DNA from 2 places in the Streptomyces sp. NPDC059866 genome. Region 2 is predicted to be linked to the other one. Evidence: riboswitches for the same ligand, from Rfam matches in the RefSeq annotation. Region 2 holds a riboswitch; the other holds the start of a gene.
The links. A riboswitch is a leader RNA that binds a small molecule or an ion and turns the genes downstream of it on or off. The one in region 2 is predicted to bind cobalamin.
Positions count from the first base shown of each region.

Region 1: another riboswitch for cobalamin. It lies ahead of ACFV7R_RS03990 (gamma-glutamyltransferase family protein); the one in region 2 lies ahead of ACFV7R_RS20570 (energy-coupling factor ABC transporter permease).

Region 1 covers NZ_JBHWJT010000002.1:377,570-392,850, forward strand. The annotation lists gene ACFV7R_RS03970 (SMI1/KNR4 family protein) at 1-1,081, shown strand, start outside; gene ACFV7R_RS03975 (O-acetyl-ADP-ribose deacetylase) at 1,220-1,729, opposite strand; gene ACFV7R_RS03980 (phytoene desaturase family protein) at 1,726-3,135, opposite strand; gene ACFV7R_RS03985 (inositol monophosphatase family protein) at 3,244-4,089, opposite strand; gene ACFV7R_RS03990 (gamma-glutamyltransferase family protein) at 4,204-6,030, opposite strand; cobalamin riboswitch at 6,216-6,367, opposite strand; gene ACFV7R_RS03995 (superoxide dismutase) at 6,588-7,229, opposite strand; gene ACFV7R_RS04000 (GNAT family N-acetyltransferase) at 7,611-8,186, shown strand; gene ACFV7R_RS04005 (ABC transporter substrate-binding protein) at 8,331-9,920, shown strand; gene ACFV7R_RS04010 (ABC transporter permease) at 9,947-10,915, shown strand; gene ACFV7R_RS04015 (ABC transporter permease) at 10,921-11,817, shown strand; gene ACFV7R_RS04020 (ABC transporter ATP-binding protein) at 11,892-12,803, shown strand; gene ACFV7R_RS04025 (ABC transporter ATP-binding protein) at 12,796-13,467, shown strand; gene ACFV7R_RS04030 (TetR/AcrR family transcriptional regulator) at 13,559-14,170, opposite strand; gene ACFV7R_RS04035 (ester cyclase) at 14,258-14,836, shown strand; gene ACFV7R_RS04040 (hypothetical protein) at 15,120-15,281, shown strand, end outside.
Region 2 covers NZ_JBHWJT010000012.1:234,233-249,513, reverse strand. The annotation lists gene ACFV7R_RS20585 (methylmalonyl-CoA mutase family protein) at 1-361, shown strand, start outside; gene scpA (methylmalonyl-CoA mutase) at 361-2,538, shown strand; gene meaB (methylmalonyl Co-A mutase-associated GTPase MeaB) at 2,535-3,536, shown strand; cobalamin riboswitch at 3,597-3,781, shown strand; gene ACFV7R_RS20570 (energy-coupling factor ABC transporter permease) at 3,811-4,500, shown strand; gene ACFV7R_RS20565 (energy-coupling factor ABC transporter substrate-binding protein) at 4,497-4,841, shown strand; gene cbiQ (cobalt ECF transporter T component CbiQ) at 4,842-5,591, shown strand; gene ACFV7R_RS20555 (energy-coupling factor ABC transporter ATP-binding protein) at 5,588-6,427, shown strand; gene ACFV7R_RS20550 (DUF4142 domain-containing protein) at 6,533-7,285, shown strand; gene ACFV7R_RS20545 (Ku protein) at 7,298-8,293, opposite strand; gene ligD (non-homologous end-joining DNA ligase) at 8,366-9,247, shown strand; gene ACFV7R_RS20535 (nuclease-related domain-containing protein) at 9,288-10,094, opposite strand; gene ACFV7R_RS20530 (dual specificity protein phosphatase family protein) at 10,192-10,698, shown strand; gene ACFV7R_RS20525 (hypothetical protein) at 10,800-11,537, shown strand; gene ACFV7R_RS20520 (ATP-binding protein) at 11,534-12,814, shown strand; gene ACFV7R_RS20515 (FtsW/RodA/SpoVE family cell cycle protein) at 12,853-14,217, shown strand; gene ACFV7R_RS20510 (penicillin-binding transpeptidase domain-containing protein) at 14,214-15,281, shown strand, end outside.

The sequences.
Region 1 (15,281 bases), on a different contig from region 2:
CTCCACGCTGACGTTCCATCTGCGGGGCGCCGACGACGACCTGGTGTCACTCGCATACGCGACGCTGGAGCAGGTGCGCAGCGGCACGTACCGGTACACGGCGGCCGGGCCGTTCGGAGAGGCGGTCGAGCGGGCGCGGGAGCTGGCGCGGTGGGGCGACACCGACGGGGCCTGGCGGACGCTGCTCAGCGCGCTGTCCCTGTGGGAGCCGCTGGGACCGGACCTTGTGGCCCCGCTGGGGTGGGTGGCCGACCCCGTGCTCGGTCCGCTGCTGACCCCGGAGCGGGGACGTGAGCTGCTGTCCACGCCACGGGGTGGGCAGGCGGGGGAGGCACCGAAGCCGACGGCCGGGCTCGATCCGGGCGGCCTGGCGTGGCTCGCGGAGCCGGACCCGGGCAACAACCGCACGTCCTACCGGTTCGTTCTGGTGGAGGGGGCGGAGCCGAAGGAGTTGCCCGGACGGCTCGTGGACGGTGACGGCACCGTGCTGAACGAACCCATGACCCTCTGGGAGGCACGCCGCAGGTCGCTGGGCGGCCAGAGGGAGTTCTCGTCCTACGACGACAGGGCTCTCATGGCGGTCGGCCGGGCCGGTACCGGTTGGAGCTTCGCCTTCGACGGCGACCCTGCCCCGTTCTACCGGCGGCGGTTCGTCTCACCGGCCGCGGCCGCCAGCGACGGCACCCGCGCGGTGGTGGTGTGGAGCGGCCTGAGGGCATGGCACGGGGAACCGTTCTTCCACCTTTCGGTGGCGCGAGACGGCACCGAGCAGTACGCGTTCACATACGCGGACGGAGAGGTCCGGCAGAACGGGGAGATACCGCGCGCGCTGGACCCGAGCCGGTTCTTCGGTGACCTGGCGGACGGCGCCGAGGCGGAACGGTCGCTGCTGGAAGCGGTGGCGGGGGAGTTCGGTGCCTCTCTGCCGCGCCATGCCATCGTGAACGGGCGGTTGCACACGTTCGCCACCCGTTCCTGGACGCGTCCGCCGAGGAACGGCGAGACGTACGCGGTGATCCGGATGGCTTGGGGAGAGGCGCGCCCGGCGGACGGCGAGCGGACGGGAGACGACGAGCCGTGAATCAGGCTTCTGTGCGGGAATGGGCAGCCAACGTCAACAACGCGGTAAAGGCCGGCGTCCCAAGCAGGGACGCCGGCCTTACCGAAGCCGTCTGACAGGGGACTCAGACGCAATGGGCCAATCTCACCGTGGTTTCCGTCAGCCGAGTTGCCGGGCGAACGCCTCGTACGCCCGCTCGTCGAAGAGGACGAACGTGACTTCCTCGACGGCCGTGTCCGTCTCCCGCACGGTCTGTACCGCGATACGGGCGGCGTCGTCCATCGGCCACCCGTAGATGCCGGCGGAGACGGCCGGGAACGCGACGGTGCGGGCGCCCAACTCGTCGGCCGCCCGCAGGGACTCGCGGTAGCAGGAGGCGAGGAGGGCCGAGCGGTCCTCCTGCTCGGAGAAGACGGGGCCGACCGTGTGGATCACCCAGCGTGCGTCCAGTTCCCCCGCGGTGGTGGCGACCGCCTGGCCCGTGGGCAGGCCCTTGCCGTACCGGGAGGCGCGAAGCTTGCGGCACTCCTCCAGGATCGCCGGGCCGCCGCGCCGGTGGATGGCGCCGTCCACTCCTCCTCCGCCGAGCAGCGAGGAGTTGGCCGCGTTGACGATCGCGTCGGCGCTCTCCCGGGTGATGTCGCCCTGGACCAGCCTGATGGTGGTCATGTCTGCCTCAGTCTCTTCCAGACGGCCTTCGCCGCGTTGTGCCCGGACATGCCGTGCACGCCGGGTCCCGGCGGGGTTGCCGAGGAGCAGATGAAGACGGCCGGATGCGGGGTGCTGTACGGGAACAGGGACAGCCTGGGGCGCAGCAGCGTCTGGAGTCCGGACACCGCGCCGGAGGCGATGTCGCCGCCGACGTAGTTGGCGTTGTGGGCGGCGAGTTCGGGTGGGCCGGCGGTGGCGCGGGCGAGGACGCGGTCGCGGAATCCCGGGGCGAAGCGCTCCAGTTGGCGTTCTATGGCGTCGGTGAGGTCGCCGGTCCAGCCGCTGGGGACATGGCCGTACGCCCAGAAGACGTGCCGGCCCGCCGGTGCGCGGGTGGGGTCGGCGACGCTGGGCTGCACGGTGATGAGGAACGGCCGGTCGGGCGCGCGGCCCTCGCGCGAGGCGGCGCGCAGCGCGGTGCCGATCTCCCCCGTGTCGGCGCCGATCTGCACGGTTCCGGCGCTGCGCGGCTCCTCGGCGGTCCACGGCACCGGGCCGTCCAGGGCGTAGTCGACCTTGAAGACGCCGGGGCCGTATCGGTAGCCCTCGTAGTAGCGGCCGAAGCCCGCGATGCGGGCCAGGGCGGTGGGTGAGGTGTCGAAGACGTACGCCCGGGCGGGCGGCAGGTCGTCGAGGCGCTTGACCTCGTAGTCGGTGTGGACCGTGCCGCCGAGGTCCTTCAGGTATGTGGCGAGGGCGTCCGAGATGGACTGGGAGCCGCCGCGGGCCACGGGCCAGCCGCGGGCGTGCGCGGCGAGCGCGAAGACCAGGCCGATGGCGCCGGTGGCGAGGCCGGTGAGCGGGGCCATCACATGGGCGACGAGACCGGCGAAGAGGGTCTTGGCCCGTTCGTCGCGGAAGCGCCGCATCAGCCAGGTGGACGGAGGAAGCCCGACCAGGCCGAACCGGGCGAGGGTCACCGGGTCGCGGGGCAGCGCGGTGAGCGGCAGGGACATGAAGTCGCGGGCGAGGGTGTCCCAGTGGGGCAGGAAGGGCGCCACCAGCCTGCGGTACGCGCCCGCGTCGCGCGGGCCGAAGGAGGCGGCCGTCTCGCCGACCGACCGGGACAGGACCGCGGCGGTGCCGTCGGTGAAGGGGTGCGCCATGGGCAGCTCGGGGTGGAGCCATTCCAGGCCGTAGCGGTCCAGGGGCAGGGCGCGGAACGCGGGTGAGTTGATGCCGAGCGGGTGCGCCGCCGAGCACGGGTCGTGGCGGAAGCCGGGCAGGGTGAGCTCTGCGGTGCGCGCTCCCCCGCCGATCGTGTCCCGGGCCTCGAAGACGGCCACGGAGAAGCCGCGGCGGGCCAGCTCCACGGCAGCGGTCAGTCCGTTCGGCCCCGCACCCACCACGACCGCATCGAGCATCGACGGCACCTTCGGACCCCTTCGTCAGCCGATGGCCACTGAGGATCAGGATATGCCGGGGTACTGACAGTGCTCGGCGACGGGGTGGCCCCGAGGCCTGCTCCGGGCTCAGACCGACGACGCCAGCAGCCCCGCCACCCGGCGTGCTGTCGCCGCGTCGCGGGCCGCGGTGAACGGCAGGGCGTTGCCGCCCGTGATGCGGAACGGCTCACCCGTGCGGGTCAGGTGGGCGCCGCCCGCCTCCTCGACCAGCAGCAGGCCTGCCGCGTGATCCCAAGCCGCTTCCCACGAGAAGGCCGTGGCGTCCAACTCGCCGCGGGCGACGGCGAGATATTCCAGGCCTGCCGAACCGCAGTCGCGGGGTGCGACGCCGTCCGTCCACAGGCCGAGCAGGGCGCGCTTCTGGTCGTCCGTCGTGTAGTCCGGGTGGGACGTGGCGACCTTGAGGTCCCGTCCGGGTGCGGGCGGGCCGGCGAACAGCCGCTCGCCGTCGAGGAAGGCGCCCTGTCCCCGTACGGCCGTGGCGAGTTGGTCGCGGGCGGGGGCGTATGTCCACGAGGCGAGCACGACGCCGCTCTGCGCGAGCGCGACCAGGGTGCAGAAGCCGTCGTCGCCGTGTACGAACTGGCGGGTGCCGTCGACGGGATCGACGATCCAGACCGGGGCGTCGCCCCGTATCGCCTCGTACGACGCGGGGTTGGCGTGCACCGCCTCCTCGCCGACGACCACGGAGCCGGGCAGGAGCGCGCCGAGCGCCACGGTGAGGTACTGCTCGGCCAGGCGGTCGGCGTCCGTCACCAGGTCGTGCGGGCCGCTCTTCTCGTCGACCTCGTGGGCGGCCAGCTGACGGAAACGCGGCATGATTTCGGCCGCGGCGGCCTTGCGGACCGCCTCCTCCACGTCGGCCGAGTGGCGGGCGAGAAACTCGTCGATGGTTTCGTTGTCTTCGATCATGCCTCCATGAGAGCACGCGCCACTGACAATCCCCACCCTGCGAGTGCACTACGGGTGGAATCGGCATGAACTCCCGATGCTGCACCCCACGGCAAGAAAGGGACATTCGGGACATCACCGGCCCACTGCGTACCCCTGCATCCCCCGCGGATTGGCCGCCGCCGACAGGATGCCGCTCTCCGGATACCGGGCGACCGCGCACAGCCGGCCCTCGGACCAGTCGTCACCGACCGTGACGTCATGGCCGCGCCGCCGCAGCTCCGCCACGACAGCGGGGTCCGTCCGCGCCTCGACGGTGACACTGCCCGGGTACATCCCGCGCGGGTAGAAGGAACCGGGGAAGCTGTCGTTGTGCCAGTTCGGCGCGTCGATCGCGCCCTGGAGATCGAGGCCGCCGCGTACCGGAGCGCGCAGGGCGACCGCCAGGAAGAAGTGGAGCTGCCACTGGTCCTGCTGGTCGCCGCCGGGCGTGCCGAACGCCATGACCGGCGTCCCGTCACGCAGGGCGATGGACGGTGTCAGAGTGGTGCGTGGCCTGCGCCCCGGCGTGAGCGAGTTCGGCAGGCCCTCCTCCAGCCAGGTCATCTGCAACCGGGTGCCGAGCGGGAAGCCCAGTTCGGGCACGACGGGGTTGGACTGCAGCCAGCCGCCGCTGGGCGTGGCGGCGACCATGTTGCCCCAGCGGTCGACGATGTCGAGATGGCAGGTGTCGCCGCGGGTACCGCCGTCGGCGGCGACGTCGGGTTCGCCCGGCACGGGGGCCGTCGGGCTCTTGGCGACGGTCGGCTCCCCGGCTCCCGGCGCGCCGAGGCCCGCGACGCCGGTGGCGGCCCCTCGCGCATGGGCGCACAGCCGCGGGGTGCGCCCTCCCGGGCTCCCCGGCCGCAGCTCGTACGACGCCCTGTCGCCGACGAGCTCACGCCGTGCCGCGTTGTAGACGCCCGACAGCAGCTCCTCGAGCGGCACCTCGGCCGCGTCGCCGTACCAGGCCTCCCGGTCGGCCATGGCGAGTTTGCAGCCCTCGATCAGCAGGTGGACGTAGTCCGCGGAGCCGTACGGGGGCAGTTCGGACGGGAGCAGTGCGAGCTGCTGCAGGAGGACCGGGCCCTGGCTCCAGGGGCCGGCCTTGCACAGGGTCCAGCCGTTCCAGTCGTACGTCACCGGCGCCTCGTAGCTCGCGGACCAGCCGGCGAGGTCGGCGGCCGTGAGCGTGCCGGTGTGGTGCTTACCGCTGGTGTCCAGGGTGGGCCGGTGTGCCTGCCGTACCAGCGCCTCGGCGATGAAACCGGTGCGCCACACCTGCCGTGCCGCCTCGATCTGCCCCTCGCGGTCCCCCGCCCCGGCGACCTCGGCGAGCAGCCGCTGCCAGGTGGCGGCGAGCGCGGGATTGCGCAGCAGCCGGCCGGGCCGGGGCGCCCGGCCGCCCGGAAGATAGACCTCCGCGGACGTGGTCCACTCGGTCTCGAACAGCTCGCGCACGGTCTCGACGGTCTCGCCGACACGCTCCACGGGCGCGTGCCCGTGCTCCGCGTATCCGATGGCGTACTTCAGGACGTCGGCGAGGGACTTGGTGCCGTGGTCGCGGAGCAGGAGCATCCAGGCGTCGAACGCACCGGGGACGGCCGCCGCAAGGGGCCCGGTACCGGGTACGAGATCCAAACCGAGTCCCCTGTAGTGCGCGACCGTCGCTCCGGCCGGCGCCACGCCCTGCCCGCACAGCACCCGCACCTCGCCGCCCGCCGGAGCGAGCAGGATCGGCACCTCACCGGCGGGCCCGTTCAGGTGCGGCTCGACGACATGCAGCACGAAGGCGCCCGCCACGACAGCGTCGTAGGCGTTGCCGCCGTCCTCCAGGACCGCCATCGCCGACTGCGAGGCCAGCCAGTGAGTGGAGGACACCATGCCGAAGGTGCCCTGGAGGGTGGGGCGGGTGGTGAACATACGGCCTCTCACCTCGTTGTTTCCGCGCATCGGCCGGACCGGTCGGCGCTCAGGTCTGTCCTGGGGAGAATGTGGGGAGTTCGGGCCAGAGCTCTCCTCCGCCCGCTCCCCCAGCAGGCTATCGATCGCCATGCGCCCCTTCTTCCCCGCCTCCGGCACGAGGGACGCGTACGTGCGCCTCAGCACAAGGACCGGGTGGCGAAGGCCATCTCCGGGATCGACGCCGAGGACACCACGATCCTGTGTTCGGGATCCGCTCGCCGATCACAGTGGCGGGACCGCGCCGGATGCACACCGGCTTCCTCGTTCCGCCGTCGCCTTTGTCGCCGGACGTCATGGGGACGGGGCCGGCCCGAGGGCACGCCGAGCGGTCGGCCGCCGGGTACGGACGGCAGGGGCGTGTCGACACCGAGATCCTCGTACGGTCCGCCGGTGGATGAGCCACAGAAGGGCTCCCTCAAGTCACGTCCTCGCGGGAGCCCTTCCTTGTGCCGCCTGCAAGTGAAGGGTGAGAAGACGATCACGAGCAGGACATCTGTGTCGACGCGGCTACGGCGTCACGGCGCGAGCAGCAGGCTGTCGCCGCGCTCCTTGGCCGCCGCGTAGCGCTTGGCCACGTCCTGCCAGTTGACGACCTGCCACATGGCCTCGATGAAGTCGACCTTCTGGTTGCGGTACTGCAGGTAGAAGGCGTGCTCCCAGGCGTCGAAGACGAGGATCGGGGTCGAGCCCTGGCCGACGTTGCCCTGGTGGTCGTAGACCTGCTCGACGATCAGGCGCCCGCTGAGCGGCTCGTAGGCGAGGACGCCCCAGCCGGAGCCCTGGGTGGTGGCCGACACCTTGGACAGCTGGGCCTTGAAGTGGGCGAACGAGCCGAAGGACTCGGCGATCGCGTCCGCCAGTTCGCCCACGCCGTCCTTCTCCAGCGGCTCGCCGCCGCCGTCACCGGTCATGTTGTGCCAGTAGATCGAGTGCAGGATGTGCCCGGAGAGGTGAAAGGCCAGGTTCTTCTCCAGGACGTTGATCGACCCCCACACCTCCTTGTCCCGCGCCTCCGCGAGCTGCTCCAGCGTGTCGTTGGCGCCCTTCACGTACGCCGCGTGGTGCTTGTCGTGGTGCAGCTCGATGATCTCGGGGCTGATGACCGGGGCGAGGGCCGCGTAGTCGTACGGGAGCTCCGGGAGCGTGTAAACCGCCATGTCCAACATCCTCCGACCTAATTGCAACTCATGTGCAACTGCACGCTAACAGCAGGAGCAGAGCCATGCCGATCAGGCGTTGGTCCTAGGACCATGAGCCGTGCCACGGAAGGCGCAGAAACCGGCACTCCGGCCTTGGGCATCGTCCGCGACGAACGCCGGCTCCAGCTCCGGCGGATCCAGGATGAGCGCGCAGAACCCAGCAGCCGCAGCACTCGACAGTCCGCGCAGTCCGGGTACACAACACTCGGGAGTTATTGCACACTAGTCGCAATAACTAGTCATCTGCAGAAGGGGTACTGCGTGAGGTCTGACCGGCCCATCGGCTTCCCTGCGGCACGCGGCTCCACACCCGGCACCAACGGCTGCCGCACAGGCGGCCTGACGGCCACGGACATCCGCCTCTGCACCGGTGAGGAGTTGCTGACGCACGCCACCGCGCTGCACTCCGTGTACGTCGACGCCTTCTGCGCCCCGCCCTGGAACGAGGACGAGGAGAAGGCGGTCGAGTTCGTCGGCCGGCTCGCCGGGACCGTGCACCGGCCGGGCTTCACCGCCGCGCTCGCGCCGGCGGGTTCGGCCGTGGCAGGCTTCGCCACGGCCTGGACCACCCGTGCCCCCTTCCCCACGGACCGCTGCTACCCGCAGGCCGCCGCCGGCCTCGGCCCCGAGCGCACCGTGCAGTGGCTGTGCGGCGCCCGCGAGATCGACGAACTCGCCGTCCGCCCCGCCGCCCGGGGCACCGGCCTCGCCGCCGCACTCCTCGATGCCGTCATCGCCGACGCTCCGGAAGGCCGCGCGTGGCTGCTCACTTCGATCCGGGCACCCCGGGCCGTCGCCTTCTACCGCGGCCAGGGCTGGACCCAGGCCACTCATCCCTCTCCACAGGGGTCAGGTATCGCCGTCTTCCTCGGCCCGCACCATCCGGCCCGTAGGACTGCCGGCCTGCCGTTATGACCGCGTACCTCCGCCCGCGTGGTGACAAGACCGCACCGCAGGGCCCGCCGACCGGCGACGGACTGATGCCTGGTGTGCCCGGGTAACCCTCCAATCGCAATTGACATGCAACAACGTTCTACAAGCAACAAGGTTGTGAGGCTCATGACGACCCGTCGAATACGAGGTGCCGCCGTCACGGCGGCGGCGATGGTGGCCGGGGTCGCCGCCTGCTCCGCCCCGAGCAGCGGCGGGAGCGACGGCAAGTCCGCCGACTCCGTCGTGATCGGGGTGGCCTCCGAACCGGACACCCTCAGTCCGCTGCTCGGCTACGGCAAGGACGGCAACTCCAAGATCTTCGAGGGACTGCTCGCCCGGAACGCCGATCTGGAGCTGAGACCCGCCCTGGCGAAGGCGCTCCCCGAGGTCACCGGCGACGGCCTCACCTACACGTACACCCTGCGCGACGGCGTGGAGTTCAGCGACGGTGAGCCCCTGACCCCGGCCGACGTCGTCTTCACGTACAAGACGATCCTCGACGCGAAGACGAACAACACCTCGCGGAGCGAGCTCGACGCCATCAAGGACGTCCGGGCGAGCGGTGACGACAAGGTCGTCTTCACGCTCAAGTACCCGTACGCGCCGTTCGCCGGGCGCACGGTGCTGCCCATCGTCCCCGAGCATGTCGCCGGCGAGCAGGACCCCAACACCGGTTCCTTCAACACCGAACCGGTCGGCACCGGACCGTACGTCCTCGCGAACTGGAGCAAGGGCGAGAAGCTCACCTTCAAGGCCAACCCGAACTACTGGGGCGGGGAGCCGAAGGTGAAGACGTTCACCATGGCGGTCATCGCGGACGACAACGTGCGTGCCACCCGGCTGCGCTCCGGTGACCTCGACGGCGCGGTCCTCCCGCCCAACCTCGTCGCCACGTTCAAGAACGACGACGGCATGAAGTCGTACGACGCGAAGTCCTACGACTTCCGCACCGTCACCCTCCCCACCGCGAACAAGGTCACGGGCGACCGTGCCATCCGGCAGGCACTCGACGCCGCCGTGGACCGCGAGGCCATGGTCGACAAGGTCCTCGACGGCGCGGGCCGCCCGGCGTACGGGCCGCTGCCGGTCGACGACCCCTGGTTCGCCAAGGGCATCGAGCGCACTCAGGATCTCGACAAGGCCAAGCGGATCCTCGACGAAGCGGGCTGGAAGCCCGGCACGGACGGCATCCGCGCCAAGGACGGCCGACGGGCCGCGTTCACCCTCTTCTACCCTTCCGGCGACAAGGTCCGCCAGGACCACGCCCTCGCCTACGCTTCCGACGCCAAGAAGGCCGGCATCGACGTGACGGTGGAGAGCGCCACCTGGGAGGTCATCGAGCCGCGGATGAAGAACGACGCGGTCCTCGCAGGCTTCGGCAGCACCGGCGACCCCGACTTCGGCCTCTACACGCTGCTGCACTCCTCGCTCGCCGGCGACGGCTTCAACAACATGGGCCGGTACGACAACGCGGCCGTGGACGAGGCGCTGGACACCGGCCGCCGCAGCCAGGACCCGCAAAAGCGCGAGGCCGCTTACGCCGCGCTCCAGCGCGAACTCGTGAAGGACCCCGGCTACACGTTTCTGACCCACATCGACCACCTCTACGTGCTCGCGGACCGCTGGGAGGGCCTGAGCACGCAACTCGAGCCGCACGAGCACGGCTTCGCCAGCGGCCCGTGGTGGAACATCGAGGACTGGCAGCCCAAGAAGTGACCAGAACCTCCCTGCCCTGGGGAGCGATGGCACGCCTGGCGGGGCGGCGGATGCTGTTCGCCCTCCCCGTCCTCCTCGTCGTCACCTTCGGTGTCTTCGCCATCGCCGCCGCCTCCCCCTTCGATCCCGTCAAGGTGTACGCCGGCACCGCCGCGCTCGGCGCCGACCAGGAGACCCTGGACCGGCTGCGGGACAACCTCGGCGTGGACCAGCCCCTCACCGCCCGCTGGTGGCACTGGTTGACCTCCGCCCTCGGCGGAGACCTCGGCCAGTCCAGCGTGATGCGGCAGCCCGTGACGCAGGTGATCGGGGAACGCCTCGTGTGGTCCTCCCTGTTGTGCGCGATCGCCTTCGTGCTTGCCGTGCTGACCGGCACCCTGCTGGGTGTGCTGGCCGCCCGCCGCCCCGGATCGATGCTCGACCGGACGGTCACCTCGCTCGCCTACGCCCTGGAGGCGGCACCGGTCTTCTGGATCGCGCTGCTGGCCATCTGGCTGTTCGCCCTGCAGTTGGACGTCCTCCCGGCGGGCGGGCTGACGGACACGGCCAGCGAGCAGGTCACCCTGGGGCAGGTGGCGAGCCATCTGGTCCTGCCCGCCGGAGTACTCGCCCTCTCCCAACTCCCCTGGTTCACCCTCTACGTACGCCAGGGGGTCGGCGACGCCCTGGCGGAGGACCCCGTACGTGGCGCCCGCGCGAGGGGTGTGAGTGAGAGGACCGTCCTGCTCGGGCACGCCCTGCGCTCCGGCCTGCTGCCGGTGCTCACGCTGGTCGGCTCCCGCGTCCCCGAACTCATCACCGGCGCCCTGCTGGTGGAGAGCGTCTTCAGCTGGCCGGGCATCGCGGCGGCCACCGTCGAGGCGGCCACAGCCGTCGACTTCCCGCTGCTCGCCGCCCTCACCACGCTGGCCACCGCCGCCGTCCTCATCGGCAACCTGCTCGCCGACCTCCTCTACGGACTGTTCGACCCGAGGGTGAAGCTCAGTGAAATGTGACTCCCATGGCTGAGGCCACGGTGGGGACCGAGAAGCGGTCCCAGGCCGCATGGCGCTCGGTCGGCCCGAACCGCCGCTCGACGCGCACCCTGCGGCTGCGCACCTCGGCCGTGCTGGTGACCGCGACCGTCCTCGCCGTCCTGCTCGTACCACCGCTGGTCCAACTCGACCAGCAGGCCGTCGATCTGTCCGCCAAGCTGCTGCCCCCGAGCTGGGCGCATCCCTTCGGCACCGACGACGTCGGCCGGGACCTGCTCCTGCGCTGCGTCTACGGCCTGCGGGTCTCGCTGCTCGTCGGCGTGGCCGCGGCCCTCACGGCGACCGTGATCGGCACCGCCGTCGGGGCCACCGCCGGAGCCCTGGGCGGCTGGGCCGACCGCGGCATCATGCGCGTGGTCGACACCGTCTCGTCCGTACCCCACCTGCTGCTCGGCATCTTCATCGTCGCCATGTTCCGGCCCGGGGTGTGGCCGGTGGTGGTCTCTGTCGCGCTCACCCACTGGCTGTCGACCGCCCGGATCGTCCGGGCCGAGGTCCTGTCCCTGCGCTCGCGCCCGTACATCGACGCCGCCGTCTCCGGGGGCGCGTCCCGGTGGCGGGTGGCGGTACGGCACCTGCTGCCGGCGGTCCTGCCCCAGGCCGCGCTCGCCGCCGTACTGATGGTGCCGCACGCCATGTGGCACGAATCGGCCCTGTCCTTCCTCGGGCTCGGGCTGCCCACCCACACCGCCAGCCTCGGCACCCTCGTCCAGACCGCGCAGGGCTCACTGCTCGCCGGACAGTGGTGGCCGACCCTCTTCCCCGGCCTCTTCATCATCGTCCCCACCCTCGCCATCGCCGGCCTCGCCGGAGCCTGGCGCGAGCGGATCAACCCCCGCCGCCGATCGGAGCTGACGCTGTGACCGAACGACCGCCTCAGCAACCGGGCGACCGGCCTCCCCTGCTGTCGGTACGCGGCCTGTCGGTGCGCTTCCTCATGCCCGGCGGACGCCGCGTCGCCGCCGTCACCGACGCGCACTTCGACGTGGCGGCCGGCGAGTGCCTGGCCCTGATCGGCGAGAGCGGCTGCGGCAAGTCCGTCCTCGCCTCCGCCCTCCTCGGCCTGCTCCCCGCCAACGCCCAGACCGCGGGCGAAGCCCGCCTCGGCGAGCTCGAGCTGCTCTCCGCCGACGAACGGACTCTCGCCCGCACCATACGGGGCCGCCGGATCGGCCTCATACCGCAGAGCCCCGCCGCACATCTCACCCCCGTCCGCACCATCCGCTCCCAGCTGGAGGAGACGGTCGCCGCACTGACCGGTGTACGGGGCCGCACGGCCGTGCGTGCCGCTGCCGAAGCGGCCGCCGAACGCACGGCGTTCCCCCCGGACCACCTGGACCGCCATCCCCACGAGCTCTCCGGCGGCCTCGCCCAGCGCGCCGCGACCGCCCTGGCCCTGGTGGGCAACGCGCCTCTCCTGCTGGCCGACGAACCGACCACCGGACTCGACCGCGACCTCGTGGAGCACACAGTCGACGAACTGCGGCGCCACATCGACGACGCCGACCGCGCCTTGCTGATGATCACCCACGACCTGTCCGCCGCCGAGCGCATCGCCGACCGCGTCGCCGTCATGTACGCGGGCCGCATCGTCGAACTCTCCGACGCGGCAGCCTTCTTCGGCAGCCCCGGACCACGCCACCCCTACAGCCGAGGACTCCTCCAGGCCCTTCCCGACCGCGCCTTCACCCCCATCCCCGGCATGCCACCAGAACTCGGCGACCTCCCCGACGGCTGCGCCTTCGCGCCGCGCTGCGACCGGGCCACCGACACCTGCGCCGGCTCGCCCCGTATGACCGACACGGTCTCCTGCCACCACCCGCACGTCCCGGAGGACGCCCGTGCTTGAACTGCACGCCATCACCGCCGGATACGACAGACACGCACCCGTCGTACGGGACGCCTCCCTGACCATCGCCCCCGGCGAAGCCGTCGGCCTGCTCGGCCCCAGCGGCTGCGGCAAATCCACCCTCGCCCGCGTCGCCGCCCTCCTGCACCGCCCCGGCTCCGGAACCGTCGTCCTCGACGGCACGCCGGTACGCCGCTGGCGCCACCGCGCGCCGCGCGAACTGCGGACCGCCTTCGGCGTCGTCTTCCAGCAACCGCGCCTCTCCTCGGACCCGCGGCTACGGCTGACCGACCTGATCGCTGAACCGCTGCTTGCCACCGGCCGACGTCAGGAATCGGCCGAACGCGTGGCAGAACTGGCCACAACCGTCGGCCTGACCCCCGACCTGCTGGCCAGACGCCCCCACGAGGTCAGCGACGGCCAACTCCAGCGCGCCTGCCTCGCCCGCGCCTTGGCGCTGCGCCCGCGCTGGCTGATATGCGACGAGATGACCGCCATGCTCGACGCCTCCACCACCGCCGCTCTCGTCGCGGTCGTCGAGGACTACCGTCACACCACCGGTGCTGGGCTGCTCGCCATCGGCCACGACCGCACCCTCCTGCAGCGCTGGTGCGACCGCACGGTCCACTGGGACACGCTCCGCAGCAGACCGTGCCTCATCTGACAGGCGCGCATCCGGGAACGGCAAGGCCCGCACCGCAGCGCGCTGCGCTGCGGTGCCGGAGGTGTTCGAGGCGCCTGAGAAGTGGCCGATCTCAGTGCAGTGTGGCGACGGCCGTGCGGTAGAGGACTTCCTCGGCGCGGTCCCACGACCAGCCGTTCTCGACCACCAGCGTGCGCCAGCCGGTGGGGCCGAACCAGAACCACAGCAAGTCTGCCGTCTCCTCCACCGAGTAGACGGGCGGTGGGGTCAACGTGTGCAGGTGGCGGGCTGTGGCGTGCAGTGCGTCCCGGTATGCCGCGGTGGAGCGTTCCCAGAGAGCCTCGCCCTTCTCATGGGCGGGCAGCGCCTTGCGGATCGCCTCGTGCACAACGAACTGGCCTTCGTTGCCCCTGCGGGTGCCACGAGCGAGTGCTTTCAGGACCGCCTCCGGGGTCCGCGGGGCGAGCACCTCCTTCATGGCCTGCTCGTAACCGGAGGCGTTCACGCCCTGGTCGACGATCCGGTCCAGGATGTCGCCCTTGCTCCCCACGCTCGCGAAGACGGTCTTCGAGGAGACGCCGGCCGCCGAAGCGATGTCCGCGACGGTCACCCGCCCGTATCCGCGGTCGGCGAACAGTTCGGTGGCCCGCTGAAGGATCAGTGCGCGTGTCCGCGCGGCTGCCTGCTCGCGCAACGGAGAGGCGTAGGGGCGCTGAGAGGACATGAGGCCATCCTAACCAGCACGAGATCACAGCTGCCCTAATCATTAGGTACTGTGTGAAGTCAATTTCCGCTCGACGTCGCGAGAGGCATGAACGCAATGGGAACGGACGCCACGGAGCTGGCCCATGGACTCTTCCGGATCCTCGAGACGGGTGATCCGGCACTGGCTGTCGATGTGGTCGGCGAGGACTTCCACAACCGCGAAGCGGTCGCATCGCCCCCGGCCTGTTCGCTCCCCGGGCCGGCAGCGGTTCTCGCCTCGAGCGCATGGTTGCGGTCGGCCTTCACCGACTTGCGCCTCCCCGTGATCGGTGTCGCCGACAACGATGACCAGGTCTGGGTCCGGCTGCGCATGCAAGGCCGCCACACCGGTCCGTTCGTCCGCTTCCGCGACGGCGCCCTCGACCAGGCCATACCCCCCACGGGGCGCGAGATCGACACCGAACAGATCCACGTGCTCGACATCCGTGACGGCAAGGTGGTCGGACACGAAGCGGTGCGCGACGACCTCACGATGCTGGGCCAACTCGGCGTCTTCCCTCCCGCCCCGGCCACCGCGCTGAGCATGCTCGCCTGGCGGGTGACCGGACGGGCCGCTCGTGCGGCCGCCCACGTCACGGCAGAGGCGGCCGAAGCGGCCGCCCTGCTGCGGGACGATCGGAGCTGAGCCGTCGAGGCGAGGATCCGACGAATCGCCGCGCCGTCCGGCGGGCGGGCCCTGCCATGGTGGGCCGCTGCGGCCGGCGTGCCGAAGCGCACACCGCAACCGAGCCGGCGTGGAGGTCACCGAGTGACGGACATAAGGGGACACTCAACGCATCAGCGCTACAGGCGAGTTACCGCGCAGGCACGGAGCGAGTTGGCACTTTCGCCTCACAGGGACTCGTGTGACACTGGCGTCCCGTCCGCTGTGCGGACCCCTCCGCACCGTCCCCCACGAGAAGTGCGCCGTGCGTTCTCTTCCTCTGCCGCTCGCTCTCACCGCGCGCCTGACTCCGGTCGCCGTGCTCGCCTGTGCGGGCTGGGCCCTCAGTTCGGGCCCGGACTCGTCGGCGCCGGCCGCCCAGGACCGGACGACCGGCAAGACCGGGACCCAGTCCGCCTCCGCGCCG
Region 2 (15,281 bases):
CGCCCACCTGGCGGCGACCGGCAGCCGGCCGCGGATCTACCTCGCCGCCCTGGGCCCCGCCGCCGCCCACACCGCACGCCTCACCTTCGCCTCCAACCTGTTCCAGGCCGGCGGTATCGAGCCGGTCACCGAGGGCACGTTCGAGGACAGCGGCGCCACCGAGGCCTGCCTGTGCTCCAGCGACGCGCTGTACGAGGAGCAGGCCGCGCAGGCCGCCGAGGACCTGCGGAAGGCGGGCGCCCGCCAGGTGTTCCTGGCCGGGCGTCCCGGCCGGTACAGCGGTGTCGACGCCTACGTCTTCGCCGGCTGCGACGCCGTCGCCGTGCTCTCCGCCACCCTCGATCGCATGGGAGTGTCCTGATGGGAGGAATCCCCGACTTCGCCGGAGTCGAGCTGGGGACCCCGGCCGCCGACGGGGGCGCCGACGAGTGGCGCACGGCCGTGAAGAAGGCCACCGGCGGCGACGACCTGCTCTGGGAGACCCCGGAGGGCATCACCGTCAAGCCGCTGTACACCGGGCAGGACCTGGAGGGCCTGGACTTCCTGGACACCTACCCGGGTATCGCCCCGTACCTGCGCGGCCCGTACCCGACGATGTACGTCAACCAGCCCTGGACGATCCGCCAGTACGCGGGCTTCTCCACGGCGGAGGAGTCCAACGCCTTCTACCGGCGCAACCTGGCGGCCGGTCAGAAGGGTCTGTCGGTCGCCTTCGACCTGCCGACGCACCGCGGCTACGACAGCGACCACCCGCGGGTGACCGGTGACGTCGGCATGGCGGGCGTGGCGATCGACTCGATCTACGACATGCGGCAGCTCTTCGACGGCATCCCGCTGGACAGGATGACCGTGTCGATGACGATGAACGGCGCCGTGCTGCCGGTGCTCGCGCTGTACATCGTGGCGGCGGAGGAACAGGGCGTACCGCCCGAGAAGCTGGCCGGGACCATCCAGAACGACATCCTCAAGGAGTTCATGGTCCGCAACACGTACATCTATCCGCCGAAGCCGTCGATGCGGATCATCTCCGACATCTTCGCCTTCACCTCGCAGCGGATGCCCCGCTACAACTCCATCTCCATCTCCGGCTACCACATCCAGGAGGCCGGCGCGACGGCCGACCTGGAGCTGGCGTACACCCTCGCCGACGGCGTGGAGTACCTCCGGGCCGGGCGGGAGGCCGGGCTGGACGTGGACGCGTTCGCGCCGCGGCTGTCCTTCTTCTGGGCGATCGGCATGAACTTCTTCATGGAGATCGCCAAGCTGCGGGCGGCCCGCCTGCTGTGGGCGAAGCTGGTGAAGCAGTTCGACCCGAAGAACGCCAAGTCCCTGTCCCTGCGCACCCATTCGCAGACCTCCGGCTGGTCGCTGACCGCACAGGACGTGTTCAACAACGTGACCCGCACGTGCGTGGAGGCGATGGCCGCCACCCAGGGCCACACCCAGTCGCTGCACACCAACGCCCTCGACGAGGCCCTCGCCCTGCCCACCGACTTCTCCGCGCGGATCGCCCGCAACACCCAGCTGCTGATCCAGCAGGAGTCGGGCACGACCCGGGTGATCGACCCCTGGGGCGGCAGCGCCTACGTCGAGAAGCTGACGTACGACCTGGCCCGCCGCGCCTGGCAGCACATCCAGGAGGTCGAGCAGGCGGGCGGCATGGCGCAGGCCATCGACGCGGGCATTCCGAAGCTGCGCGTGGAGGAGGCGGCGGCGCGCACCCAGGCCCGGATCGACTCCGGGCGGCAGCCGGTGATCGGCGTGAACAAGTACCGGGTGGACACCGACGAGCAGATCGAGGTCCTCAAGGTCGACAACTCCTCCGTGCGCGCCCAGCAGATCGAGAAGCTGCGGCGGCTGCGCGAGGAGCGCGACGAGACCGCCTGCCGGGACGCGCTGGACGCGCTGACCCGGGCCGCGGGCGGTGACGGCAACCTGCTGGAACTGGCGGTGCACGCGGCCCGCGCCAAGGCGACCGTCGGGGAGATCTCCGACGCCCTGGAGAAGGTGTACGGACGGCACGCGAGCCAGATCCGTACGATCTCCGGCGTGTACCGCAACGAAACCGGCGAGTCCCCGTCCGTCGACCGCACCCGCGCGCTCGTGGACTCCTTCGAGGAGGCCGAGGGCCGTCGTCCGCGCATCCTGGTCGCCAAGATGGGCCAGGACGGCCACGACCGCGGCCAGAAGGTGATCGCCACCGGGTTCGCCGACCTCGGTTTCGACGTGGACGTCGGCCCGCTGTTCCAGACGCCCGCCGAGGTCGCCCGGCAGGCGGTGGAGGCGGACGTGCACATCGTGGGCGTCTCCTCGCTGGCCGCCGGCCACCTCACGCTCGTACCGGCGCTGCGCGAGGAGCTGGCGGCTGAGGGGCGCGAGGACATCATGATCGTGGTGGGCGGAGTGATCCCGCCGCAGGACGTGCCGACCCTGCTGGAGATGGGCGCGGCGGCCGTGTTCCCGCCGGGGACGGTGATCCCGGACGCGGCATACGACCTTCTGCAGCGGCTGGCAGCCGGCCTCGGACACGAGCTGTGATCGATCTCGACGCATATGTGAAGGGTGTGCTCGACGGGAAGCGGGCGATGGTGGCCCGGGCCATCACCCTCGTCGAGTCCACCCGTCCCCAGCACCGGGCACTGGCGCAGGAGTTGCTGACCGAGCTGCTGCCGCACAGCGGGAAGGCACGGCGGATCGGGGTCAGCGGGGTGCCCGGCGTGGGCAAGTCGACGTTCATCGACGCGTTCGGCACGCTGCTCACCTCGCTCGGCCACCGGGTCGCCGTGCTCGCCGTCGACCCGTCGTCGACCCGTACGGGCGGCTCGATCCTGGGCGACAAGACGCGGATGGAGCGCCTGGCGGTCGACCCGGCGGCGTTCGTCCGGCCCTCCCCCACCGCCGGCACGCTCGGCGGCGTCGCCAAGGCGACCCGTGAGTCGATCGTGGTGATGGAGGCCGCGGGCTACGACGTGGTGCTGGTGGAGACGGTCGGCGTCGGCCAGTCGGAGACCGCGGTGGCCGACATGGTCGACTCCTTCCTGCTGCTGACCCTGGCCCGCACCGGCGACCAGCTGCAGGGCATCAAGAAGGGCGTCCTGGAGCTGGCGGACGTGATCGCCGTGAACAAGGCGGACGGCCCGCACGAGCGCGACGCCCGCGCCGCGGCACGGGAGTTGTCGGGCGCCCTGCGTCTCATGCACGGCAAGGACGCCGCCTGGACCCCGCCCGTCCTGCACTGCAGTGCCCGTGAGTCGACCGGCCTGGACACCGTGTGGGAGCGCCTGGAGCAGCACCGCACCCTCCTGGACTCCACCGGCCGGCTCGCCGCCAAGCGCCGCGACCAGCAGGTCGACTGGACCTGGAGCATGGTCCGCGACGAACTGCTGGGCCGCCTGCACGCGGACCCGGCGGTACGGGCCCTCGCACCGGAACTCGAACAGCAGGTCAGGGACGGGCAGTTGACGGCCACGCTCGCGGCGGAACGGCTGCTCGACGCCTTCGGGGGAGCCGGCGACGGCGCGTCCCGCGGGGCGTGAGCGGGCGTCCGCCGCCCGCACGCCTCCCGGGGTGCGCTTGTCTCCACCCCTGACCGGGCACTACTGTCACCACGCCTTGGTGCACGGGAAATCCGGTGAAACACCGGTGCGGCCCTCGCCACTGTGATCGGGAAGTCCGGCTCCGGCCCTCACGGGCAGCCACTGGGTCCTTGTGACCCGGGAAGGCGGAGCACGGGCGGTGGTACCCGTCAGCCAGGAGACCGGCCAAGGCACGTCAACCATCCACGAGGTGCTGGAGAGGGTCTGCTGAGCCATGCACATAGCCGAGGGTTTTCTGCCTCCTGCGCACGCGGTCGCCTGGGGCGCCGCGTCCGCGCCGTTCGTCGTCCACGGAGTCCGGTCACTCACCCGTGAGGTCAGGGAGCACCCCGAGAGCACACTGCTCCTCGGCGCCTCCGGAGCCTTCACCTTCGTCCTGTCGGCCCTGAAACTGCCCTCGGTGACCGGGAGTTGCTCCCATCCCACCGGCACCGGGCTGGGCGCGATCCTGTTCCGGCCGCCGGTCATGGCGGTACTGGGCACCATCACCCTGCTCTTCCAGGCGCTGCTGCTCGCGCACGGCGGCCTGACCACGCTGGGCGCCAACGTCTTCTCCATGGCGATCGTCGGGCCGTGGGCCGGGTACGGGGTGTACCGGCTGCTGCGCCGGTACGACGTGCCGCTGATGGTCGCCGTCTTCTGCGGCGCGTTCGTCGCCGACCTGTCCACCTACTGCGTCACCAGCGTGCAGCTGGCGCTCGCCTTCCCCGACCCGGGCAGCGGATTCCTGGGCGCGCTCGGCAAGTTCGGCTCCATCTTCGCCGTCACCCAGATCCCGCTCGCGGTGAGCGAGGGGCTGCTCACGGTGCTGGTGATGCGTCTGCTGGTGCAGTCGAGCCGGGGTGAGCTGACCCGGCTCGGGGTGCTCCTGGCCGGCAACAAGACGGAGGCGGTGGCCCGATGAGCCGGAACGCGAAGATCAACTCCCTGCTGCTGCTCCTCGTGGCCGCGCTCGCGGTGCTGCCGCTGGCCCTCGGGCTCGGCGACGACGAGGAGGAGCCGTTCACGGGCGCCGACGGGCAGGCGGAGAAGGCCATCACCGAGATCGAGCCGGACTACGAGCCCTGGTTCTCGCCCCTGTACGAGCCGCCTTCCGGCGAGATCGAGTCGGCGTTGTTCTCGCTGCAGGCGGCCATCGGCGCGGGTGTCCTCGCCTACTACTTCGGGCTGCGGCGCGGGCGTCGGCAGGGCGAGAAGCGGGCGCTGGAGCGGCAGGGCGCCGACGGCGCCGACGAGCGGGTCTGAGTGCTGCCGATCGACGCGGCGGCGCACAGCAGTCGCTGGCGCCGCCGCCACCCCGTGGACAAGGCCGTGCTCGGGCTTGGACTCACCCTGCTCTCGATCTCGCTGCCGCCCTGGCCGGGTGCCGCCCTGGTCCTGGTGACGGCGCTCGTGGCGCTGCTCGGTCCGGCGGGCGTGCCCCGGCGCCGCCTGTGGCGGGCGTACCGGGTGCCGCTGGGCTTCTGCGTGACCGGAGCGGCCACCCTGCTCGTGCAGGTCGGCGGCCCGGGCGGGTTCGTGTCCCTGGCCGACGAGGGCCCGGTGCGCGCCGGGGAACTGCTGCTGCGCACCTCGGCCGCCTCGCTCGGCGTGCTGCTGTTCGCGTTCACCACCCCGATGTCCGATCTGCTGCCGCGGCTGGTGAAGGCCGGGGTGCCGGCGCCGGTCGTCGACGTGGCGCTGGTGACGTACCGCATGAGCTTCCTGCTGCTCGACTCCGTGCGCCGGATCCGGGACGCGCAGGCCGCCCGGCTCGGCCACACCACGCGGGCCGCGACCTGGCGTTCCCTGGCCGGGCTCGGCGCGACCGCCTTCGTCCGGGCCTTCGACCGGGCGGCGCGGCTGCAGACCGGGCTGGCCGGACGCGGCTACGACGGCACCCTGCGCGTCCTGGTGCCCGAGGCCCGCATCTCCGTCCGCTTCACGGCCGCGAGCACCGCCCTGCTGGCGGCGCTGGCCGCCCTCACCTTCGTACTGGAAAGGCCGCTGTCATGAGCGAGCCCGCGCTCGTCGCCCTGCGGGGCGCCTCCTTCGCCTACGAGGAGGGCCCCGTCGTGCTCGACGGCCTCGACTTCGCGATCCCCGAGGGGCGGGCGCTGGCCCTGCTCGGGCGCAACGGCAGCGGCAAGACCACGCTGATGCGGCTGCTCAGCGGCGGACTGCGGCCGCACACCGGGCAGTTGACGGTTCAGGGCCGGCCGGTGTCGTACGACCGGAAGGGCCTGACCCGGTTGCGGACCACCGTCCAGCTGGTGGTGCAGGACCCGGACGACCAGCTGTTCGCCGCGTCCGTCGCGCAGGACGTGTCCTTCGGGCCGCTGAACCTGGGGCTGCCCGACGCCGAGGTGCGCTCCCGCGTCGCCGAGGCGCTCGACGCCCTGGACATCGCCGGGCTGGCCGACCGGCCCACGCACCTGCTCTCGTACGGGCAGCGCAAACGGACCGCGATCGCCGGTGCCGTCGCCATGCGCCCGCGGGTGCTGATCCTCGACGAGCCGACCGCCGGGCTCGACCCGGACGGCCAGGAACGGCTGCTCGCCACCCTCGACGCCCTCCGCGAGAGCGGCACGACCGTGGTGATGGCGACCCATGACGTGGACCTGGCCCTGCGCTGGGCGGACGACGCGGCCCTGCTCACCCCGTCCGGCGTCCGCACCGGACCCGCGCCCGCGACCCTGGCCCGCACGGACCTCCTCCGGCAGGCCGGGCTGCGGCTGCCGTGGGGCGTCGCGGCAGCGGAACTGCTGCGGGCGCAGGGGCTGTTGGGCGAGAGTGCGGCCGGTCCGCGGACGGCGGAGGAGCTGGCCGCCGTGACGGCGACCGCCTTGTGATGCATGCCATACCGCGCACAGCAGTTTTTTACCCGGCTCGATGATTGCCGGGCGCCTGAGATCCGTACCTCTTGGCGTCCGGAGCCGTTCGCACCAGGAGGCAGAATGCGCCTGACGCGCAGCATGGTCGGAACCGTCTTCGTGGGCGGCGCGCTGACCCTGACCATCGCCGCCCTCGCCTACCCCGCCATGCTCGGGATCGAGAACACGTCGAGTGCCCAGGACCGCATCATCGCCAACACCCCGTACGGGCCGCTCACCGAGGCCGACCGCGACTTCGTCGTCAAGGTGCGGGCGGCCGGGCTGTGGGAGTACCCGCTCGGGATGATGGCGATGGAGCGCGGCACCACGCCGGAGATGAAGGAGGCCGGCGAGCACCTGGTCGCCGGGCACGCCCGGCTCGACGCGACCTGCCGCAAGATCGCTCCCGAACTCGGCATCACGCTGCCCAACCAGCCCTCCCCGCAGCAGGAACAGTTCGTGGCGACCGCGGACGCGGAGCGCGGCAAGCAGTTCGACACCACCGCGGTGAACATCATGCGCACCGCGCACGGGGGGATCTTCCCGGTCGTCGCCAAGATCCGCGCCAGCACCAAGAACACGCTGGTCCGGGCGCTCGCCGACCAAACCAACGACACCGTGCTCGACCACATCACGGTTCTGGAGAAGACCGAGATGGTCAACTTCGACCAGGTGAACTTCCAGCAGACCAACCCGCCGAAGATGCCCAGGGAACAGGTCACCCCGCCCCCGCCACAGCCCGGCGCCCCCGTCGTGGCCCTCACCGAACCCCCCGGCCTGGACGTGAACACCAGTTCCCCGACGCCCACGCCCACGGCCAACTCGACGGCCCGCTGACGGGGCGTCCGCTCAGGCCGAGCGCTTGCGGGACGTGGTCTTCTTCGCGGCGGTCTTCTTCGTCGTGCTTTTCGCGGTGCTCTTCGTGGACGCCGTCTTCTTTCCCGTCTGCGCCGACCTGGCGGTCGGCTTCTTCGCCGTGGACTTCCTGCCCGCGGGCTCCTTGGGCGCGCTGCGGCTCGTCCTGCGCCGGGGGAGCTCGCGGACCTCGGCCGGCTGTTCGCCGCGGGACTCCTTCGCCGCCCTGACGCTGCTCTCCAGGGCGGCCATCAGGTCGATGACCTTGCCGCCCTTCGCCGGCTCGGGCGCCTCGGGGGGTGCCTCGCCGGCGGCCTTCGCGGCGATGACCTCCTCGACGGCCTCGCGGTACTCGTCGTGCAGATCCTCGAGGTCGACCTCGCCGAGGGTGTCCATCAGGGCGTCCGCGAGATCGAGTTCCTTGTCGCGGACGGTGACGTCGGTCTCGGGGGCGACGCCCTCGGGGGCGCGGACCTCGTCCGGCCACAGCAGCCCGTGCATGACGATGGCGTCGCCGACCACCCGCAGCATGCCCAGCCGCTCCCGGCCGCGCAGCGCGAACTTGGCGATGGCGACCTTGTTGCTGCGTTTCAGTGCCTCCCGCAGCAGCGCGTACGGCTTGGCGGCCGGGGCGCCGCTCGCCGCGAGGTAGTACGCCGCGTCCATCTGGAGCGGATCGATCCGTTCGCCCGGCACGAAGGCCACGATCTCGATCGTCTTCGCGGTCGGGAGGGGCAGATGAGCCAGATCCTCGTCCGTGACCGGAATGATCGACCCGTCCTCGTCCTCGTAGCCCTTGCCGATCTCCGACCCGCTGACCTCGCGGTCCTCCAGTTCGCAGAACTTGCGGTACCGGATCCGCCCGCCGTCCTCCGTGTGGATCTGGCGGAACGAGATCGAGTGGCTCTCCGTGGCGTTCACCAGCTTGACCGGGATGCTGACGAGGCCGAACGAGATGGCGCCGTTCCATATGGATCGCACATCCAGCACCTTTCGTGACGGCATCAAGAGGTATCAAGCGGCATCAAGCCATATCAGCCGGTTTCGTGTGATTCTCATCGTATGACGCCGATCACAGAGGTGGAGGGGCGGCGGGTCGCGCTGAGCAACCTCGAGAAGGTGCTGCACCCGGCGACCGGGTTCACCAAGGGCGAGTTGCTGCACTACTACGCGACGACCGCCGACGTGCTGCTGCCGCATCTGCGGGATCGGCCGGTGTCCTTCCTGCGCTACCCGGACGGGCCCGACGGACAGGTCTTCTTCACCAAGAACGTGCCGCCGGGCACGCCCGAGTGGGTCACCATCGCCGAGGTGCCCCGTTCGGAGGGTCCGGCCCGGATGGTGCTCGTGCAGGACCTGCCGAGCCTGATGTGGGCCGCGAACCTGGTGACCGAGTTCCACACGCACCAGTGGGTGGTCCAGGAGCCGGCGATGGCCGACCGGCTGGTCTTCGACCTGGACCCCGGGGCACCGGCGACCGTCGTCCAGGCCTGCGAGGTCGCGCTGTGGCTGCGGGAGCGGCTGGCGGCGGACGGTATCGACGCGTACGCGAAGACATCCGGGTCGAAGGGGCTTCATCTGCTGGCCGGCATCCGGCCGGCCCCCTCCGACCAGGTGGCGGAGTACGCCAAGGAGCTCGCCATGGAGGCGGAGAAGGCGATGCCCCGGCTGGTCCTGCACCAGATGACGCGCAGCCTCAGACCGGGCAAGGTGTTCGTCGACTGGAGCCAGAACGCCGCCCGGAAGACGACGGCGACGCCGTACACCCTGCGGGCACGGGCCACGCCGACGGTGTCGGCGCCGGTGACCTGGGAGGAGGTCGAGGCGTGCGGGGACGTCGGCCAGCTGACCTTCCAGGCCGGCGACATCGCCCCGCGCGTGCAGGACTACGGCGATGTACTGGCCCCGCTGCTCGACCCGGAACAGGCCGGCCCACTGCCCTGACCGGCACCGCGGTCCCGGGGGTGCGCCGCACGCACCGATCTCACACCCGGGCCCATGTGTTCCGGTCCCGGGCCATGGCGTGCAGGGCCTCCACGTCCGCCGGTTTCAGGACTCCGCCGAGCCGCGCCAGCCCGGCGAGGTCGGTGTCCTGCAGGACGCGGACCTCGCGCACCGGCCCGTCGAGGGACACGCGGCCCGGGCCGACCAGGGCCAGCACGGGGTGGACCTCGGCCGTCAGGGCGTACGAGGCACGGTCGGCGTCCGCACGCACCCGGCGCAGCAGCGGCCGCGGCTCCCGCCGCCCCGGCGTGACCATGGGGTCGGCGACCAGGATCCGCTGCTTGCGGGCGTACAGCGTGTGGATCGCGAAGAGTCCGCCGGGGCCGATCAGCAGGTGGTGGATGCAGTCGCCGCCGGGCAGCGGAACGGAGTGCAGGGTGTGCCAGCCCGCGCCGTCCAGCCGGTCCAGCGCCTCCCCCACCGTCTGCTCGGCCTCCAGCGCCCGGCGCCGGGGATCGGTGCGCAACCGGGGCACCGGGCCGCCCGGATTCCGGTCCAGGGCGATCAGGAGGGCCTCGCCGGGGCGGTTGGGCGCCAGGTCGTCGTCCGGGTGCAGGGAGAGACGGGCCAGCTCGGCCGGGGTGGGCACCGGTGGCGGGCCCACCGTGACCGGGCCGGCCAGGAAGGGGCGCAGGGCCTGAAGGACGTCCTCTCTGCGGTCCTCGCCGATCAGGTTGACCCGGGCCGCCTCACGGTCGTACCAGGCGATGTTCCTGCCGTCCGTGAGGCAGACGTACAGCCGTTCCCGACCGTGTTGCCAGGTCGGTACGACGCGCAGTCCGCTCATGCACATCACCCCATGACCATGGGAACAGGCGGGGTGCTGCCGGGGCAAGAACCCGGTTACCTTTGAGAGGAGTTGGGCAGGCCCTCGGGAGGAGCCGTTGCGTACCCGCAGGAAGCAACCCGACGTACCGGCTCCGGACAGCCCGTGGGACGAGATCGTGCCCGGTCTGTGGATGGGCGGGCACGAGTTCACGGGCCGTTCGGGCGAGGTGGAGTTCGCCGTCGTGCGGGACGAGTTCGATCTCGTCCAGACTCTTCTGCGGCTGCCCGGCCACGGCCCCGACCCGGGCGTCGAGCACCAGGTGTGGCCCATCCCGGACGGGCCCCTGGACGGCACTCAGCTCGCGGGCGTGATCCGGCTGGCCGAGGCCGTCTGCGACGCGCTGGACCAGGGCCGCCGGGTCCTCGTCCGCTGCTACCACGGCTACAACCGCTCCGGCCTGGTCATCGCCCACGCCCTGGTGCACGGCGGCAGCTCCGCGGAGGCCGCGATCCGGCTGATCCGCACCCGCCGCTCGCCCTGGGCGCTGCACAACGACCTGTTCGTGGAGTATCTGCGGGCGGGGCTGCCGACGGTGCGGTTACTGGAGGAGCTCGCCGAGTAGCCGTGGGCCGTCCGTACACCGAACGGATACGCAAAAAGGAATTCCCCACGAATAAGGTGTACGCGGCCCGACCACCGTGAACCATGAGCCACAGGAGCGCAGTGCCCCTCCGTCTTCCCCCGCGCACCACCCCTGTGCACGTCCTCGCCGTCCTCACGGCCGTCCTCCTGGCGGCGACCGCCACGGCCTGCGGTGACGCGGGCGGGCTGCGTGGCGCGGGGGCGACACCGACCGCGGTCGGCCCGGCCCGGCTGTGGCCCGAGCTGCCGCCGGCGTCCAGCCCCGCCTTCGAGATCGGCGAGGTGGACCGGAAGGTCATGAAGGGTGTCGACGTCCCCGGCGACGACATCCGCACGGTGGACCCGGTCGCGGTGGTCCGCACCGAGATCGCCGCGAACCCGGGCGACTACCGGGGAAGCAAGGCCCGGTACCGGGAGACGGCCCGCCGGATGGAGGAGTGCGGCAGGGCCGGGGACCGGACCCGGTGCCCCGTCCTCGAGCCGTACTACCGGGACTTGACCGGCGACGGGCGCCACGAGCTGACGCTGGGCTTCCGGCTGCTGCCCGGCGAGCTGACCGCCGTCCGCGTCTACACCGTCGACAGGCACCGGCTGATGCAGGTCATGGCGTACGACGACGCCCTGAGCGGGGTGGAGATCGCCGGGCGGTCGGTGATCCTGCGCGCGCCGTCCGAGGTCACGGGCTACGAGTACCGCCTGCAGTGGACCTGGGACCCGGAGCAGCGCGCGATGCTGCTCACGCATGACGAGATGCTGCGCACCGGCAAGCGGGAGGACTCCCCCCGCCCGTCCGCGACGCCCTCGGCGAGCCCTCGATGAGGCTCACGCTGCCCCGCTGGGCCGGCCCCCTGGCCGTGAAGTCCGCCCTCTTCATCACGGCGATGTGCTGCGCCCTCGCCGCGCTGCTCGGCGTCCTGGTGCATGTCTCGGTGACGCACCGGACGGTCGGCGAGGCCCGCGACCTCGCACTGTCCCGGCTGGCGGACGCCACGGCGGCGTACGAGGCCGGGGACCCGCTGTTGCCGGGCGCCGGCCTCGACCCCGACGGGCTGCCCGCGCCGCTGCGTGAGCTCGCGGCGGCCGGGAACCGCGGCACGATGGTCGCCGACCGGCAGGGCCGCCCCACGATGTGGGCGGCGGGCCCCGCCGACCGCGGCCGGGTCCTCGCGGTGGCCGTCGACTACGCGCAGCAGGCACGCACCATCGACGGACTGGACCAGGCGATCGTCTGGTCGTCGGCGCTCGCGACCGGGGCGACGGTGCTGGTGGGGGCGTTCGCGGTGACCCGGGTGACCCGGCGGCTGCACGCCACGGCGCAGGTCGCGCGGCGGATCAGCGCGGGCGACCTGGACGCCCGCGTGCACGACGCCCGTACCCGCGATCCGAGCCGGCCGCAGGACGAGGTGGCCGCGGTGGCCGCCGCGCTGGACTCCATGGCCGCCTCGCTCCAGGGCAAGCTGCAGGCCGAGCAGCGGTTCACCGCGGACGTGGCGCACGAGCTGCGCACCCCGCTGACCGGCCTGCACGCGGCGGCGGAGCTGCTGCCGCCGGGCCGCCCGACCGAGCTGGTGCGGGACCGGGTGGCGGCGCTGCGCACCCTCACCGAGGACCTGCTGGAGATCTCCCGGCTGGACACCGGGCGGGAGCGGCTGGACCTGGCCGTCGAGGAACTGGGCGTGCTGGCCGGCCGGGTCGTGCGGGCCTCCGGGACCGAGACCCGGGTGCAGGTCGTGCGGGACGCACGCGTGGAGACCGACCGGCGGCGGCTGGAACGCGTGCTGGGCAACCTGGTCGCGAACGCGCACAAGCACGGGCGGCCGCCGGTGGTGCTGACGGTGGACGGGCCCGTGGTGACCGTGCGGGACCACGGGGACGGCTATCCGGAGTACCTCCTGGCGCACGGGCCGCAGCGGTTCCGCACGGAGGGCGGCTCGAAAGGGCACGGACTCGGCCTGACGATCGCTCTCGGGCAGGCGGAGGTGCTGGGCGCGCGCCTGGAGTTCGGCAACGCACCGGACGGCGGGGCGGTGGCGCGGCTGACGCTTCCGCTGACTCCGCCGAACGGGGGCCCCGCGGTCCCCGATGGCGCAGTATGACGGGAGAACAACTCTCCTCATTTGGGTAAGTTCCGGGCATGACGAAGGCCGGAACCGGAACCACCGTGGCAGCGGACACACCCGCTCCCGCACTCCGCATCCCCCGGCGCCGTGGCATCGAACTCGCCCTCATCGTCCTGGCGGTGCTCCTCTCGGTGTACGGCTACTGCGCTGTCGGCCTCGCCCGGCACGACGCCGTTCCGCCCGGCGCCATGGGCTACGGTGCCGGGCTCGGCGTCCTCGCGCTGCTCACCCACCTGACGGTCCGTCTGCGCGCCCCGTACGCCGATCCGCTGCTCCTGCCCATCGGTGTCCTGCTCAACGGCCTCGGCCTGGTGCTGATCTACCGGCTGGACCTGCAGACGCCGGGTGACCGGGCGGCCCCGGCCCAGCTCGTCTGGTCGACCCTCGGGGTGGCCCTGTTCATCGTGGTCGTCGCCGCGCTGCGCGACCACCGGGTCCTGCAGCGCTACGCGTACGTCTGTGTCGCCGCCGCCCTGGTCCTGCTCACCCTGCCGATCCTGTTCCCGGCCGTGAACGGCGCCCGGATCTGGATCCGGATCGCCGGATTCTCCATCCAGCCGGGCGAGTTCGCGAAGGTGCTGCTGGCGGTGTTCTTCGCCGCGTACCTGGCCGCGAACCGCAGCGCGCTGGCGTACGCGGGCCGCCGCATCTGGCGGTTGCAGTTTCCCACCGGCCGGGTCCTCGGGCCGGTCGTCGCCATCTGGCTGCTGAGCGTCTGCGTCCTGATCCTCGAACGCGACCTGGGCACCTCGCTGCTCTTCTTCGGCCTGTTCGTGGTCATGCTGTACGTCGCGACCGGCCGCACCGGCTGGATCGCGGTCGGTCTGCTGCTCGCGACGCTGGGCGCGGTCGCCGTCGGCCGGATGGAACCCCATGTGGCCGCCCGGATCCACGACTGGCTGCACCCGTTCGCCTCGATCGACGCCGGCCAGGGCCCGGGCCAGCTCGCGCAGTCCCTGTTCGCCTTCGCGGCGGGCGGGATGCTCGGCACGGGTCTCGGGCTCGGTCACTCCCCCCTGATCGGCTTCGCCGTCAAGTCCGACTTCATCCTGGCCACGGCGGGCGAGGAACTCGGCCTGCTGGGCCTGACCGCGATCTTCCTGCTGTACGCCCTGCTCGTCGAGCGCGGCTACCGGGCCGGCCTCGCCCTGCGCGACCCCTTCGGCCGGCTGCTCGCGGTGGGGCTCGCGTCGATCGTGGCGCTCCAGGTGTTCGTCATCGCGGGCGGGGTGACGGGCCTGATCCCGCTGACCGGCATGGCGATGCCGTTCCTGGCGCAGGGCGGCTCCTCGGTGGTCACCAACTGGGCGATCGTGGCGCTGCTGATCCGGGTGAGCGACTCGGCCCGCAGACAGTACGACGGGCGGGTCGCCCCGTGACCCGGCACATCAGACACGCCGCCGCCTTCTGCGCCCTGCTGCTCGTCGCCCTGCTGCTCAACGCGTCCCGCATCCAGGTCGTCCGGGCCCCGGCGTACGACGACAACCCCGCCAACCGCCGTCAGAGCATCGCCCGTTACGGCCAGCCGCGCGGCGACATCCTGGTCGGCGGCCGGCCGGTCACCGGCTCCGAGGACACCGGCGAGCAGCTCCGCTACGAACGCACCTACGCGAACGGCCCGTTGTACGCCCCCGTCACCGGCTTCGCCTCACAGGAGTACGGCACGTCGTTCCTGGAGCACGCCGAGGACGGCACCCTGTCCGGCACCGACCCGATGCTCTCGCCGTTCCCCCTGTGGTCCGACCTCACCCGGGCGCAGAACCCGGGCGGTGACGTCGTCACCACGCTCGACGCGGCGGCGCAGCAGGCGGCGTACAAGGGGCTGGGCACACGCACGGGTGCGGTGGCGGCGCTGGAACCGGCGACGGGACGGATCCTGGCGCTGGTCTCCACTCCCTCGTACGACCCGGAGTCGCTGTCGGGGAACGGCCCGTCGGTGACCCGTTCCTGGCGCGGTCTCAACGAGGACCCTGCCAGGCCGATGCTGAACCGGGCGGCGCGGCAGACGTATCCGCCGGGCTCGACCTTCAAGGTGGTCACCGCGGCGGCGGCCCTGGACGCCGGCGTGATCAGGCATGTCGACCGGCCCACCCGCTCGCCCGACCCGTATGTCCTGCCCGGCACCACGACGCCCCTGCGCAACGCGGCCGAGGGCTGCCGGAACGCCTCACTGCGGGTGGCCTTCGAGCGGTCCTGCAACACGGTGTTCGCGAAGCTGGGCGTGGACGTGGGCGTGACCGGCATGGCGGCGACCGCCCAGGCGTTCGGCTTCAACGACACGGGACTGCGGATCCCGTATCCGGTCTCCCCGAGCAGCTTCGACACCAGGGTCGACCGGGCGCAGCTGGCCCTGTCGTCCATCGGGCAGTACAACACGCGGGCCACGCCGCTGCAGATGGCGATGGTCTCGGCGGCCGTCGCCAACCGCGGGCAGTTGCGGGAG